One region of the Streptomyces sp. NPDC126497 genome, then DNA from elsewhere that is predicted to be linked to it. Evidence: riboswitches for the same ligand, from Rfam matches in the RefSeq annotation. Region 1 holds a riboswitch; the other holds the start of a gene.
What was found. A riboswitch is a leader RNA that binds a small molecule or an ion and turns the genes downstream of it on or off. The one in region 1 is predicted to bind cobalamin.
Positions count from the first base shown of each region.

Region 2: another riboswitch for cobalamin. It lies ahead of ABTY20_RS25985 (ABC transporter substrate-binding protein); the one in region 1 lies ahead of ABTY20_RS00385 (energy-coupling factor ABC transporter permease).

Region 1 covers NZ_JBEORT010000001.1:90,937-98,359, forward strand. The annotation lists gene cbiQ (cobalt ECF transporter T component CbiQ) at 1-642, opposite strand, end outside; gene ABTY20_RS00380 (energy-coupling factor ABC transporter substrate-binding protein) at 649-1,014, opposite strand; gene ABTY20_RS00385 (energy-coupling factor ABC transporter permease) at 1,011-1,730, opposite strand; cobalamin riboswitch at 1,761-1,943, opposite strand; gene ABTY20_RS00390 (PadR family transcriptional regulator) at 2,117-2,455, shown strand; gene ABTY20_RS00395 (HAAS signaling domain-containing protein) at 2,452-3,390, shown strand; gene ABTY20_RS00400 (AMP-binding protein) at 3,452-4,951, opposite strand; gene ABTY20_RS00405 (phosphopantetheine-binding protein) at 4,948-5,247, opposite strand; gene ABTY20_RS00410 (3-oxoacyl-[acyl-carrier-protein] synthase III C-terminal domain-containing protein) at 5,295-6,320, opposite strand; gene ABTY20_RS00415 (MFS transporter) at 6,352-7,423, opposite strand, start outside.
Region 2 covers NZ_JBEORT010000076.1:288-7,710, reverse strand. The annotation lists gene ABTY20_RS26000 (tyrosinase family protein) at 1-110, shown strand, start outside; gene ABTY20_RS25995 (ABC transporter ATP-binding protein) at 456-1,241, opposite strand; gene ABTY20_RS25990 (FecCD family ABC transporter permease) at 1,238-2,353, opposite strand; gene ABTY20_RS25985 (ABC transporter substrate-binding protein) at 2,350-3,315, opposite strand; cobalamin riboswitch at 3,404-3,581, opposite strand; gene ABTY20_RS25980 (ferric reductase-like transmembrane domain-containing protein) at 3,769-4,749, shown strand; gene ABTY20_RS25975 (ArsR/SmtB family transcription factor) at 5,226-5,669, opposite strand; gene ABTY20_RS25970 (heavy metal translocating P-type ATPase) at 5,804-7,423, shown strand, end outside.

The DNA.
Region 1 (7,423 bases):
GCGCAGGGTGCCGTCGTAGCCGCGCCCGGCGAGCCCGGTCTGCAGCCGCGCCGCCCGGTCGAAGGACCGGACGAACGCGGTCGCGCCGAGCCCGCCCAGCGAACGCCAGGCCGCCGCCCGGGTGGTGTGCCCGAGCCGGGCCGCCTGCGCGTCCCGGACGCGGCGCACCGAGTCCAGCAGCAGGAAGCTCATCCGGTACGTCACCAGCGCCACGTCCACGAGCGGGGCCGGCACCCCGGCCCGCACCAGGCGCGGCAGCAGGTCGGACATCGGTGTGGTGAAGGCGAACAGCAGCACGCCCAGCGAGGCCGCGGAGGTGCGCAGCAGCACCTCCCCGGCGCGCAGCGGCCCGTCCCCGGCCCAGGACACGAATCCGCCCGGCCCGCCCACCCGCACCAGCAGCGTCAGCGCCCCGGTGACGCAGAAGCCCAGCGGCACCCGGTACGCCCGCCACAGCCGCCGGGCGGGCACCCCGGCCGGGCCGAGCAGCACCACGAGCGCCGTCACCAGCACCAGGGCCGCGCCCGGCCACGGTGGCAGCGAGATCGCCAGCACGGTGAGGCCGAGCCCCAGCACGGCCTTGTCCACGGGATGACGGCGGCGCCAGCGGCTGCTGTGCGCCGCCGCGTCGATCGGCAGCACGCGCCGTCAGGCCCGTCGTCCGGGAGCGGCGTCCGGGTCCGCGCCGGCCTCGGCCCGCAGCCGCTCCAGCGCCCGTGCCTCGCCCTGCCGCCGCCCGCGCCGCACCCCGAAGTAGTACGCGAGGACGCCCGCGCCGAGCGCCGCCTGGAGGGCGAACAGCGCCGACTCGATCTCGCCGGACGGCGGTTCGTACAGGGGTGAGAACCAGGGCTCGTAGTCCGGGTCGATCTCGGTGATCGCGGTCTCCGCCTCGGCGTCCGCGCCGGTGAACGGCTCCTCCTTGTGGTCCCCGAGCCCGAACGCCAGCGGGATCACGGCGAGCGCGGCCACCAGCACCAGCAGCAGCGTGTTGATCTTCGCGTTGCGGCTCATCGGGCCACCGTCCCCGCCGAGTCGGACGACTTCGCCGTCTTCCGCCCGGCCCCCGACGTCACCAGCACCCCGAGCCGCGTCAGCTCCCCCTTGCTCGACTGCGTCAGCATGCGCATCACCAGCACCGTCAGCAGCCCCTCGCTCACCGCGAGCGGGATCTGCGTCACGGCGAAGATGGAGCCGAACTTGCCCAGCGCGCCCGGGAATCCGCTGCCCGGGTCGGGGAAGGCGAGCGCCAGCTGCACGCTCGTCACGCAGTACGTCGACAGGTCGGCGGCGAACGCGCCGGAGAACACCGCCACCATCAGCGGCACGTCGTACCGGCGCAGCAGCCGGTAGACGCCGTACCCGGCCCAGGGGCCGACGACCGCCATCGAGAAGACGTTGGCGCCCAGGGTGGTCAGCCCGCCGTGGGCGAGCAACAGCGCCTGGAACAGCAGGGTGATGGTGCCCAGCACCGCCATGACCGGCGGCCGGAACAGGATCGCGCCCAGGCCCGTGCCGGTGGGGTGGGAGCAACTCCCGGTGACCGACGGCAGTTTCAGCGCGGACAGCACGAACGTGAACGCTCCCGAGGCACCGAGGAGAAGGGTGCTCTCGGGATGCTCCCTGACGTCACGGATGAGCGACCGGGCTCCGTGGACGACGAAGGGCGCCGACGCGACGCCCCAGGCGACCGCGTGCGCCGGAGGCAGGAAACCCTCGGCAATGTGCATGGCTCAGCAGACCCTCTCCAGCACCTCGTGGATGGTTGACGCGCCTTGGCCGGTCTCCTGGCTGACGGGTACCACCGCCCGTGCTCCGCCTTCCCGGGTTCCGAAGAACCCAGTGGCTGTCCGTGAGGACCGGAGCCGGACTTCCCGATCACAGTGGCGAGGGCCGCACCGGTATCGCACCGATTTCCCGTCACCAAGGCGTGGTGACAGTAGTGCCCGTTCCGGTCCGGTGACAAGCGGACACCGGGGGCGCGCGGACGGTGGGACGTGCGCCGGATCCGTGCGGTCCCCCTGCCGCGCGGCGTCCGGGGCGTCCCGAGGGGGCGGAGCATCCACCGTGTCAGGGGGGGTGACATTAGTGTGCGACGCACACTATCGTGTGGGTCGTGTCCGTAGAAGAACTGACCCTGAGCCAGGCGCAGGAACTGCGCCGCGGGACGGTGGTGCTCGCCTGTCTGGCGCTGCTCCGGAAACCGCAGTACGGCTATGCGCTCCTGGAGACGCTCGGCGACGCGGGGGTCACCGTCGACGGAAACACGCTGTACCCGCTGCTGCGGCGCCTGGAGAAACAGGGGTTGCTGACGAGCGAGTGGAACACCGACGAGTCCCGGCCGCGCAAGTTCTACCGTGTCAGCCCCGACGGATCCCGGGTCCGGGAGGGCCTGGTGCGTGAATGGCAGGACCTCGTCGCTTCGATCTCACGACTCACCAAGGAGAACGAATGAGTACGGGGGTGCTCACCGAGCGCTACGTCCACGAGGTCGTCCGACGGCTTCCGGCGGACCAGCGTGACGACGTGGCCCGAGAGCTCCGCGCCACCATCGCCGACACCATCGACGGCCGGGGCGGCGACGACCACCGGGCGGCCGAGCGGGAGGTGCTCAGCGAGCTGGGGGACCCGGTGCGGTACGCGGCCCGGTGCACCGAACGGCCGCTGGTCCTGATCGGTCCGGACCTGTATCCCGCCTACGTACGCGCGCTGGTCACCCTGGTGGCCGGCGTGCTGCCGGCCCTCTCCCTCGGGCTCGCCCTGCTGGAGGTGGCCGACGGCGGCGGTCCCGGCGCGGCCCTGCGCGTCGGCGCCGGCACGCTGATGGGAGTCGGCGCCCAGCTGGTCGCCGCGATCACGGTGGTGTTCGGCGTGACCGAGCGGATCCGGTACCGCCGTGGCGTCACCGGCGACCGCTGGACGCCGGACGAACTGCCCGACGTCCCGCGGCGCGACCGGGGCGGTGTCGCGGCGTCGGCCGCCGTGGCGTGGGACGTGCTGCTGTTCGCGCTGATCGTCTGGCAGCACACCGCCGAGCCCTACCGGGCGGACGACGGGCGGCACCTGGAGGTACTGGACCCGGACCTGTGGTCGGGCTGGCTGTGGCCGGTTCTGGCCGGTCTGGCCGGTCTCGCGGTGGTCGGGGCCGCACGGGTGGCCGGGCAGGGCTGGACCGTCCGGCTGGCCGGCTGGTACGCGCTCGCCCATGCGGTGTTCACGCTGCCGCTGGCCTGGGTGCTGTACCGGCAGGAGCTGTTCAACCCCGACTTCCTCGCCGACGCCAGGACCCTCTGGGAGTCCCAGGAATCGGTCTACGGCGGAGCGGCGGTCATCGTGCTCGCCATCGGCGTCACCTCGGTGGCCAAGGCCTTCCGCACGGCGCTCCGCTGACCGCGGGGAACGACACGCGGGGGCTGCCCGGCCACGGCCGGACAGCCCCCGCGTGCCCGCGTCACGCCGTGCTCAGCGAGTCCCGGATCCGGGTGCGGTCGACCTTCCCCGTCGACGTCCTCGGCAACGGCCGGGACACCATCTCGAACACGCTCGGCACGGCCGCCCGCACCGTCCGCTCCGCACAGTACCGACGCAGCGCCAGGACCCCCACGGAGCCGGGCTCGACCGGCCGCACGGTCGCGTGCAGACGGTGGCCGGCGACCGGGTCCGGGAGTGCGACGACGGCCGCTTCGGCGACCGCCGGGTGCTCCAGCAGGATGCTCTCGACGTGCTGGGTGCTGACCTGGGTGCCGCGCACCTTGACCATGTGGTCGGTCCGCCCCAGCACGCTCAGCGAGCCGTCCTCGTGCCGCCGGACGACGTCACCGCTGCGGTAGTACACCACCCCGGGCACGCCGTCGTGGTGCGGGGCGAACTTCCGGCTGTCGGGCACATTGACGTAACCCGTCGTCTGGAACGGGGTGCTGACGAGCAGCTCCCCCCGGCCGGGGCCGGTCAGGGCGCGCCCGTCGTCGCCGGTGATCAGCCAGTGCACGCCGGGCAGCGGGCGGCCGATCGGCAGCGGACCGGCGACCGGTCCGCTGCGGTCCACCTCGTGGAGGAAGCTGTTGTTCGTCTCGGTGCAGCCGTAGTTGTTGAACCAGCGGGCGTACGGGAACACCGGAGGCAGGCCCGCCAGCACCCGGGCCGGCATCGCCTCGCCCGCGAAGACCAGGTGCTCGGGGGTGGTCAGCGGGCCCGCCTCGGCGGCGGCCCGGGTGAGCAGCTCGAACAGCAGGGGAACGCCCTGGATCAGCGTCACGCGGTGGTCGGCGACCAGGCCGTGCAGGTAGCGCGCCGAGGTGCCCCGCTCCGGGTCGGCCAGCACCACCGTCCCGCCGTGCGCGAGGGTGCTCCACACGTCCAGCAGGCACAGGTCGAAGTTGAGCGGCGCGTAGTTGAGGACCGTGCTGCCCGGCCCGAGGGGGAAGGCGTCCGCCGCCCACGCGGTGAACCGGGCCACCGCCCCCTGTGACAGCGGCACGATCTTCGGCAGGCCCGTCGAACCGGACGTGGTCAGCAGGAAGCCGGTGTCGTCCTCGGCGACCTCGGCGGGCGGGCGCGGTTCCCCGGCGCCGCCCGGAGCGGCGGCGGACGGGTCCACCACCACGTCCACCAGAGGATCGTCGGCCAGGCCGAGGACCACCGTGCACCCGGCCTGCCCGTACAGCTCCTCGAGCGGCAGGTCGGGCAGTTCGTGGGAGGGCAGCAGGAAGCCGCGGCCCGCCATCAGACAGCCCAGGACGAGGGCCACCGCCTCCGGCGACTTCCGCATCCGCAGGCCCACCGGGCGGCCGGGGTGCGGTGCGGCGGCCTCCACCCGGGTGCGGGCACGGCAGGCCATGGCGTGCAGCTCGCCGTACGAGGTCGTCCGGCCCTCCCAGACGAGTGCGGGGGCGGACGGCCGCTCGGCGGCCCGGGCGGTGAACGCCGCGGCGAGGGGCGCAGGGGCACTCATGAGCGTTCCCTCCCGGCCGCCGCCCGCCCGGCCGTGGCCCGGATGGCGCGCACGGTGCGGAAGTTGCGTCCGACGAGCTCCTCGTCGGGCAGGTCGACGCCGTGCTCGTCCGCCAGCCAGGCCGCGATGTGCAGGACCGCGAGGCTGTCGATCACCGCGGTGGCGAGCAGGTCGTACTCCGGGTCCAGGTCGGCGGTGTCGAGACCGGGCAGGAAGCGCTCGACGACGAAGCCGGCGATGTCCGCCTCGGAGGGGGCGGGAGGCGTCACCGGCGCGGAGGGGGGATCGGCGGCCATGTTTCGGTACGTCCTTTCGCGGGTGCTGACGTGCGGGGAGCGCCGTCTCACACTTCGACGAGCGTGCAGAACCAGTGCATCCCGGGGGACGCGACGCCCGTGAGGGCCACCAGGTCCCCGAGGGCCAGTTCGCCGGCCTCGATGTGCCGCCACAGGCAGACCAGTTGGTCGGCGCAGCCCATGTGGCCCAGGGAGCGGGCCAGTTCGGCGTTGGTGCGGGCGAGGGGGATGCCGACGGTGTCGGCCACCGCCCGGAACGCCTGCTGGTTGTCGTTGAGGTGGATCAGCCGGGCCAGTTCGGACCGGTTCCGTCCCGCGCGTGCCAGGGCCTCGTCGACGACGTCCGCGAGCCGCGCCGTGGTCTCCTTCAGGAACGCCTGGAAGCGCTCCGGGTCCCGGTCGAAATGCCGGTAGACGGAGGCCATCGGGCTGACGTCCTTCAGCCCGCTCCCCGGCGGCGGCAGCGGCACGGCCGCCCCGCCGTACTCGATGCGGAACAGGTCCGCGTACTCGGGACGGGTGAACTGTGCCGAGGACAGCCGGCGCAGCCGCGGATGCCCGCGGCGGACGACGGCGGCGACGGCTCCGTCGCTGGCGACGCAGCCGTTGAAGTCCATCCGGTTGCCGTGCGCCTCGCTCATCACGTTGACCAGGACCACCAGCGCGGTCTCGGCGGCGGAGAGGGCCATCGCGCCGGCGGCGTGGTCCAGTGCGGGCGACCACGCCGCGCACGCCTGCGTGAACAGCGTGGTGGGCGTGCCGTGCGCGCCCAGGGACCGGGCCACGGCCGCCGAGGGGTCCCAGCCCAGGTAGTCCGGCACGTCGGAGTTGCCGACGACGATCAGGTCGAGGTCGGCGGCGGTGACGTCGGCGTTCTCCAGGGCCTCCCGCGCGGCCTCGGCGGCCAGGTCGACGGCGGTGACGCCGGGCGCGGCGCGGTGGTAGGTGCGGTAGCCGAGGGCCGTGACCGCCTCGGGATCGGGAACGTAGTCGGCCGCCGTCGCCGACACGTCGCGTCGCTCGCCGAAGGCCATGCCCATGGCGACGATGCCCAACTCCGCTGACGTGCCCATGTGTACTTCCTTCCCAGTCGGCCGGGGTGGATCAGCCCGCCCCGTCCTCCGACGATCGGATCAGGACGACGCCGTCCGCGGCGGCCCCCCCGGGCCCGACGTCGTCGGCCGGGAGCTCCCGGACCTCCTCCAGCGGAACGTCCAGGAGGGCGAGGCGGCGCCGGCCCAGGTGCAGGGTGAGCGCCAGGAGGGCCATGGCGGCGGCCAGCACCAGCACGGCCGACTCCACGCCCAGCGAGTCGGCGAGTACGCCGGCCACCAGCGGTCCGGTCCACTGCACGGCCTGGAAGCCGAACTGCCCGGTGGCGGCGACCCGTCCCAGATACGCGTCCGGGACCAGCCGGACCTCGTAGGACTCGGTGACGACGTTCATCGGGATCATGCTCGTCATGCCGATCATCATCACCATGCCGATCTGCCAGGGCCGGGGCGCGACGGCGACCGCGGCGAAGGAGGCCGTGAACAGCCAGGCGGACAGCAGCAGTACGCGACGGGCGCCGACACGCCGCATCAGCCACGGACCCAGCACGGCCCCGATCACGCCGCCGGCGACCGCCAGGGAGGTCACCGCGCCGATGGTGGCCGGTCCGCCGCCCCGGTGCTGCACCATGACCACGAAGAGCAGGGTGAAGCCCTGCGCCACCGCGTTGAGCACGGCGCCCCAGGCGAGCGTGAACACCAGGTAGTCGCTGCGCCGGATCATGCGCAGCCCGTCCTTGACGTCCGCGGCCAGACCCGGCCGGCGCTCCCCGTCGTCCCGTCGGTCCGGGCCCAGCGGCCGGCGGATGAGGAACGAGCTGAGGGTGATGAACAGGAAGGACACGGCGTCGAACAGGAACGGCACCCAGCGCGCCGCCGCGTACAGCAGGCCGCCCAGCGGGGCGCCGAGGAGCTGGGCCAGCATGTCGCGGCCCATGCCCTGCGCCGTGGCGTCGGCGATCCGCTCCTTCGGTACGATCCGGCGCAGCACCGGGGAGGTCACGCCGGACCTCAGTCCGGCCGCGAGTCCGCTGGCCAACGCCAGCACGTCGAGAACCGGGACCGAGGGGTCGCCCCGGTACACCAGCCAGGCGACGGCTCCCATCGACAGCGCCTCGACCAGC
Region 2 (7,423 bases), on a different contig from region 1:
GCCCGCCGCCGCCCGACGCCGGGGAGCCGGCCGGTGCTCTCGCGGCCGTGTCGACGCCACCGCCCGGCTCGCGTCCCCGCATCGGCAGCATCTCCCTGAGCACCACCTGACCGGGGCCCGCGGGCCGGAACGGCCGCAGCGGACCTGGCCGGAACCGGTACCCGCCGGAGCCTCCCCGGCCGGCCCGGGCCGGTGGACGACTTCCACCGGTGCGGTCGGAGTGGATCGGGAAGAGGTCGTCGACGACCTCTTCCCGCCGGTGGTGACGCCCTCGAAGGCGGAGGCACTCACCCGCGGGGCCGCACCGGCACACCCGGCGACGTGGCCGGCGCGGCCGTCCTCCTCGTCGCCCTGGACATCCACCGGGTCGGCACCGGGGCCGCGGTCGACGCCCCCCGCGCTCCCCTTTCCGTCCCGGACGACGCGGACGGGCACGGGGGCACCGGGCGGGCCCTTCAGCCGGGTGGCTCTTCGGGGAGGAACGTCACCTGCGGGGCGCCCGTGCGCGGATGGACGGCGACTTCCGCCGCCACTCCGTAGACCTCGGCCAGGAGCCGCGGGGTGAGGACCTCGGCGGGTGGACCGGAGGCGGTGACCGCACCGTCGTGCAGGACGTAGAGGCGGTCGCAGTAGGAGGCGGCCAGGTTGAGGTCGTGCAGGGCGAGCAGCACGGTGGCGGGCAGGCGGCGCAGGGTGCCGAGCACGGACAGCTGGTGCCGGATGTCGAGGTGGTTGGTGGGTTCGTCGAGGACGAGGAGGGTGGGCTGCTGGGCGAGGGCCCGCGCGATGAGGACGCGCCGGCGCTCGCCGCCGGAGAGCCGGTCGAAGGGGCGGTCGGCCAGGTGGACGGCGTCGACCGCGAGGAGCGCGGAGTCGATGAGGCCGGCGTCCTCGGGGGTGTCACCGGCGAGGAACCGTTTGTGCGGGGTGCGGCCCATGGCGACGACCTCGCGGACGGCGAGGTCGAAGTCGGCCGCCGAGTCCTGGACCACCGCCGCCACGGTGCGGGCCAGTCGCCGCACCGGCAGCGCCCAGACGTCGTCTCCGTCGACCCGGACCCGGCCGGTGTCGGGGCGCAGGACGCGGTAGACGGTGCGCAGGAGGCTGGACTTCCCGCTGCCGTTGGGACCGACGAGCCCGATGGTCTCGCCCGGGCGGGCGGTCAGGGAGACGTCGCGCACCAGGTGGCGGGCTCCGGCGGTGAGCGTGACGCCGTCGACGCTCAGTTCGGTCGCGGTCATGCCACTCCTCGGTCGGTGCCGCGCCGGGCGTCCCGGCGCATCAGCCACAGGAAGAACGGCCCGCCGCACAGGGCCGTGAGGACGCCGACGGGTATCTCCGTCGGTGCGGCGACCGTCCGTGCGGCGATGTCGGCCCAGACGAGGAAGACCGCTCCGCCGAGTGCCGCCGTCGGCAGGACCCGGCGGTGGTCGCCGCCGACGAACAGGCGCACGATGTGGGGCGTCATCAGGCCGACGAAGCCGATCGGTCCGGCCGCCGCGACCAGCACGCCCGTGAGGAGGGAGAGCAGCACGAACAGCCGGGCGCGGAACCGGGCCACGTCCAGCCCCATCGTGGTGGCCGCCTCCTCGCCGGCCAGCAGCAGGTTCAGGTTGCGGGCCTGCGCCATGAGGGCGCCGACGCCGAGCAGCAGGGCCGTGCCCGGCAGCCACAGCGTGCCCCAGTTGACGCCGCCGAGGCCGCCGAGGGTCCAGGCGAGGACCGCGCGGGCCTCGTTGCCCCGGTCGGTGGTGAGCAGCAGCAGGTCGAGGACCGCGGTGAGCACCGCCGCGACCGCCACCCCGGACAGCACCAGCCGCGCCGAGGTGATGCGTCCGCCGGTGCGGGCGGTGGCGTACACGAGCAGGAGCGCGCCCAGGGCGCCCGCGAAGGCGGTCACCGACAGGGAGAGCGGCCCGAAGAGGGTGAACCCGAACACGATCACCGAGACGGCGCCGAGCGACGCGCCGGAGGAGACGCCGAGCAGGTAGGGCTCGGCGAGCGGGTTGCGCACCAGGGCCTGCAGCGCGGTGCCGATCACCGCCAGGCCGGCGCCGGTGACCGCGCCGAGCAGCACCCGCGGCGCCCGCACGTCCACCACGATGGTCTCCCGGGCCCGCGACCAGTCCGGCTGCTGCCAGTCGGCGCCCAGCGCGTGCGCCACGATGCCCCACACCTGGCCGGGCGGCACCCGGACGGAGCCGATCGCCAGACCCGCCGTGGCGGAGACCGCGAGCAGGGCGGCGAGCACGAGCAGCGTGACGGCCAACCGCGTGCGGCCCGCTCCCGCCTCCTCGGCCTTCCGCCGTCGGACCGTCCGTCCGGTGGGCGTGGCGGGGGCGTCCCGGGTCACCGGAAGCTCTCGGGGTGCAGCCCGCGGGCCAGGTCCTCGACCGCGTGGGCCGAGCGGACGCCGACCAGGGTGGCGGTCAGCGGCAGGACGACGAACCGCTCGTTCCTGACGGCGGGCACGTCGGCGAGCGCGGGCTGGGAGAGCAGGAACCTCTTCTTCTCCTCGACGCTTCCGGCGCCGGCGTAGTCGTAGACGGCGATGACCTCGGGCCCGCGCTCGACGACCTGCTCCCAGGAGACGTCGCCGAAGACGTCGTCGAGGTCGGCGAAGACGTTCTCGCCGCCGGCCAGCCGGATCAGCTCGGTGCCCAGGCTCTTGCCGCCCGCGGTGAAGGCGCTCCTGTCGCCGCTGTCGTAGACGAAGACGGACACCTCGGGCTCGCCCTCGACCTCGGCGGCGGCCTTGCCGACGCGGTCCTCGAGGTCCGCGACCAGCTCGTCGGCCCGGTCCGGGACACCGAAGATCCTGCCGATGGTGCGGATCTCGTCGTAGGTGTCCTGCATCGTCACCCGCTTCTCGCCGCAGTACTCGCGGTTGAGGTGGGTGTCGATGCCGGCGTCGGCGAACGCCTTGCGGGAGCGGCCCTCGTTCTCGGCGAAGGCACTGCCGTAGCCGCCGTAGACGAAGTCGGGTCCGGCGTCCAGGATCTTCTCGAACGACGGCTCCCTCTTCGCCAGTTCGGGGATGGCCGCGTAGTCCTTCCTCAGCTCGGGCAGGACGGCGGAGTCGGGGAAGGCCGTGCCGACCATGCGGTCCTTCAGGCCGAGGGCGAGCATGAGTTCCGCCGGGTGCTGGTGGACGGTGACCGCCCGTGACGGCGGCTTCTCGTACGTCGTCCTCACGCCGCAGTTGTCGACGGTGACCGGGAAGCCCGCGGGGACGGCGGCGGTGGCCCCCGCCTCCCCGCCGCTCCCGCCGGACCCGCCGCAGCCGGTGGTCAGCAGCACCGACGACAGCGCCATGGCGGCCGCCGCGGCACGAAGGAACCCGCGCGTGCGGGCAGGGGTGGACAGCTGGGACACGTGAAGCCTCCTGGAGTCCGCGCTCCTCGGGACGGGCCCGCGACGGACCAGTGTCCTGACTCCCGGATCGACGTTCCCTCCGCCTTCCCGCGCGCAGCGCAGTGGCATGTCGGAGGGGCGCTCCCCGGTCACAGTGGCGGGACCGTGCCGGATTCGCACCGGCTTCCTGTCTCCCGTCGCGGCGATGACCAGGTGATCCTACGTTTCCCCGGGTCGACGGCAAAAGCGCGGGCGGCCCCGGCCGCACGCAACGCGCCGGAGGCACGCTCGACGGCGTACGCGGCCAGTCTGGCCGGATACCGCCTCGGAGGATCACCACCTCCTCGGTCAGACTTGTCACCTCACGCCACATGCGCACCGCTGCTGCGGTGGCCCGCGCCCGGGAGGCCCCCGATGACGTCAGACGCGAGGCCGGAGGAGGACGGGGCGGTAGCCCCTCCCGGACGGCGGCGGCCTCCCGGTGACCGCGTCGCGCTCCGCGGCGACCTGCGGTCCGCCCTGCCCGACGCCACCGCGGCGGTGGTGGTCACGGTGCTCGTGTTCGCCTTCCTGTGGGCGCGCATGGAGTCGGGCGCGTCGGACACCGTCGCGGTCATGCCGTTCATGGACGATCCCGGCACCTACTGGATGTACCTGCTCAGTCAGGCGTTCGGGTGGTCGGGGCTGTTGTGGGCGTGGGGCACGGTCATGCTCGGTCTGCTGCTGTCGGGGCCGCGTCCCGCCCGGCTGCCGGTCTCCCGGCAGGTGCTGGAGCGCTGGCACCGCACCACGAGTCTGACGACGATGGCGCTGATGTCCGCGCACGCGCTGATGTTCGCGGCGGAACTCGTGCGCTACGAGACGCAGGTGGCGTGGGCGGAGCGGTTGTGGGTGGCCTTCGCGGACACCTTCGTGCCGGGCTGGTACGACTCCGGAACCGGCAGGGTCGCCATCCCGATCGGCCAGGGCGCCCTGTACCTGGCGGTCCCACTGGGGCTGCTGTTCTACGTCCGGCACCGCATCGGAGCGAACACCTGGCGGCGACTGCACCGTTTCGTGATCGTCGTGTACGTGCTGAGCGTGTGGCACACGCTGCTGTACGGAACCAACGTCTGGTACGGGGAGTGGCCGCGCACCGTGCTGTGGCTGCTGCAACTGCCGGTCGCGGTCCTGCTGTTGCTGCGCCTGCTGAGGCCGGCCCGGCGGGCCGAGCGGCTGGGTCCGCCCGGCGGGGGCGCGGCCCGGCCGGGATGGTGGGTGCGGGCGGCGGGACGGGTCGCCGTCGCAGCCGTCGTCGTCGGGCTGGTCGCCGTGGTGGTGTCGGGCCGCGACGGCGGACGGGACCGCCCGGCCCACCCGCCCGCGACCGCCCCCCACGCCCAGGAGACGGACTGACGGCCGGCGTCGACCTCGCGTTCCGCCGCCGGAGCTGCTGCCTTTGCCACCGCGCGCCGAAGGGTTCGAAGCGCGGTGACCGCGGACCGGCCGGTGACGTACGCCGCCGAGCCCCGCGATGAGGCACATCCGCTTCGGGCTGTGCCGCGCGCCGGGCCGGGACGCGTGCGCCCGGCCCGGCGAGCCGGGGGCCGGGAGCGGGACGGCTCGTCACGGACGGTGCGGGCGACGGCCGGTGAGATCATCCGACGCCTCGAACGGTGTGCCGCCCGTGAGATCCTCGCCCCGGCCGGACCGGTTCCCCCGCCCCCGCGTCGCGGGGGCGTCCGCGGCGGGTGCCCGAGCCCGCCGACGCGGTGGTCCCGCGAGTGCGGCCGACCCCCACCAGCTACCGGATCCGCTCGGCGCCGTCTTTCGGGCGGGCGGCCACCGGTGGGCTCGTGGCCGTCGGTGGCCGGGATCCTGGTCGACCCGTACTACGCCGGCCCGCGCCCCGAGGAGGCAGCCGTGGCGGCGTTGCCGGACTGCCGCCCGTCCGGCACGGAGCGGGCCCCGGCCACGGCGGCCGGGGTGTCGCGCAGGCCGAGGCGCAGGTGCTCGACGTGGTAGAGGGCCTGCTCCAGCAGTTCGGCGACGTGGTTGTCGTGGAGCGCGTAGATCACCGAGCGGCCCCGGCGCTCGCCGGTGACCAGACCGAGGTTGCGCAGCAGACGCAACTGATGGGAGCAGGCGGACTGTTCCATGCCGACGGCGTCGGCGAGTTCGGTCGCCGCGCACGCGCCCTCCTGGAGACGGGCCAGGATCCGCAGCCGGGAGGGCGTGGCCAGAGCCTGGAGTGTGGCAGCCACGTCGGCGGCGCCCACGGTCTCGAGGCGCTCGCGCGCGGTGGCGGTGGTTTCGGCGTCAGCTCCATGGCCCATGGTCGCCATCCTACGGAGAGGGATCCATGAACGTATGAATTGCTCTTCATGTGATCCTGTACGGTGGAGGGAGCGGTGCCGACCTTCCGGCCGGCCGCTGTCCCGTCATGCCGTCGTGAAGGAGTTCCGCTCCGATGACCTCCACCGTCACTCCAGCCCCGGCCGGCCGGGCCGCGCCTGCGCGCGACGGCGGCGCGCCCCGGCGCCGTACCCGTGTCCTCGCCCTGCCCGAGGCGCGCTGGGCCGCCGCAGCCACCGTCTTCTTCCTGCTCGCGCTGCTGCTGCAGCTGGCTGGTGCTCCGGCGTGGGCGTGGGGGCCGCTGTACGCGGTGACGTATGCGGCCGGCGGTTGGGAGCCGGGGTGGGCGGGTCTGCGGGCTCTGCGGGAGAAGACGCTCGATGTCGACCTGCTGATGGTCGTCGCCGCTCTCGGGGCGGCGTCGATCGGGCAGGTGAGGGACGGCGCGCTGCTCATCGTCATCTTCGCCACGTCCGGTGCGCTGGAGGCGCTGGCCACGGCACGAACCGCCGACTCGGTGCGCGGTCTGCTCGACCTGGCACCGGCCACGGCCACCCGCGTCGACGCCGACGGCAGCGAGGTGACCGTCGCCGTGGAGGAGCTGTCCGTCGGCGACACCGTCCTCGTACGGCCCGGCGAGCGCATCGGTGCCGACGGCCGGGTGCTCGACGGGACGAGCGACGTCGACCAGGCGACCATCACGGGTGAGCCGTTGCCCGTCGCCAAGGAGCAGGGCGACGAGGTCTTCGCGGGCACCCTCAACGGCACCGGCGCCTTGCGCGTCCGTGTGGAGCGTGACGCCTCCGACACGGTGGTCGCCCGGATCGTGCGGATGGTGGAGGAGGCCTCCGAGACCAAGGCGCCGACCCAGTTGTTCATCGAGAAGGTCGAACAGCGCTACTCGCTGGGCATGGTGGTGGCGACGCCGGCCGTGTTCCTCGTCCCGCTGGTCTTCGGCGCGGACCTCACCGATGCGTTGCTGCGGGCGATGACGTTCATGATCGTGGCCTCACCGTGCGCGGTCGTCCTGGCGACGATGCCGCCCCTGCTGTCGGCCATCGCGAATGCCGGACGGCACGGTGTGCTGGTCAAGTCGGCGGTGGTGATGGAGCGGCTGGGGCAGGTCGACGCGGTGGCGCTCGACAAGACCGGTACGCTGACCGAGGGCACGCCGCGAGTCACCGACGTCCGACCGCTGGCCGCATCCCGGCTGGCCGAGGGCGAGTTGCTGGTCCTCGCGGCCGCCGCGGAGCACCCGAGCGAACATCCGCTGGCCCGTTCCGTCGTGGACGCGGCACGCGAACGCGGACTCGCCCTGCCGGTGGCGGAGGACTTCGACTCCACGCCCGGCATCGGGGTGACCGCGACCGTCGAGGGGCGCGCGGTCGCGGTCGGCGCCCCGGCGCGGCTCCTCGGCGGGGCGACGGACGCGGACTCCGCCCTCGCGGCAGTGCTTGTCGGCGAGCTGGAGGACGGCGGACGGACCGCGGTCCTGGTCACGGTGGACGGTACGCCGGTGGGCGTGCTCGGCATCGCGGACCGGCTGCGGCCCGACGCCACCGCCACCGTCACCTCGCTGACGTCCCTCACCGGAACCGCACCCGTACTGCTGACCGGCGACAATCCGCGTGCCGCCGCCCGCCTGGCGGACGAGGTCGGCATCGAGGACGTACGGGCAGGACTGCTGCCCCAGCACAAGGTGAGGGCGGTGCGAGAGCTGGAGGACTCCGGCCGC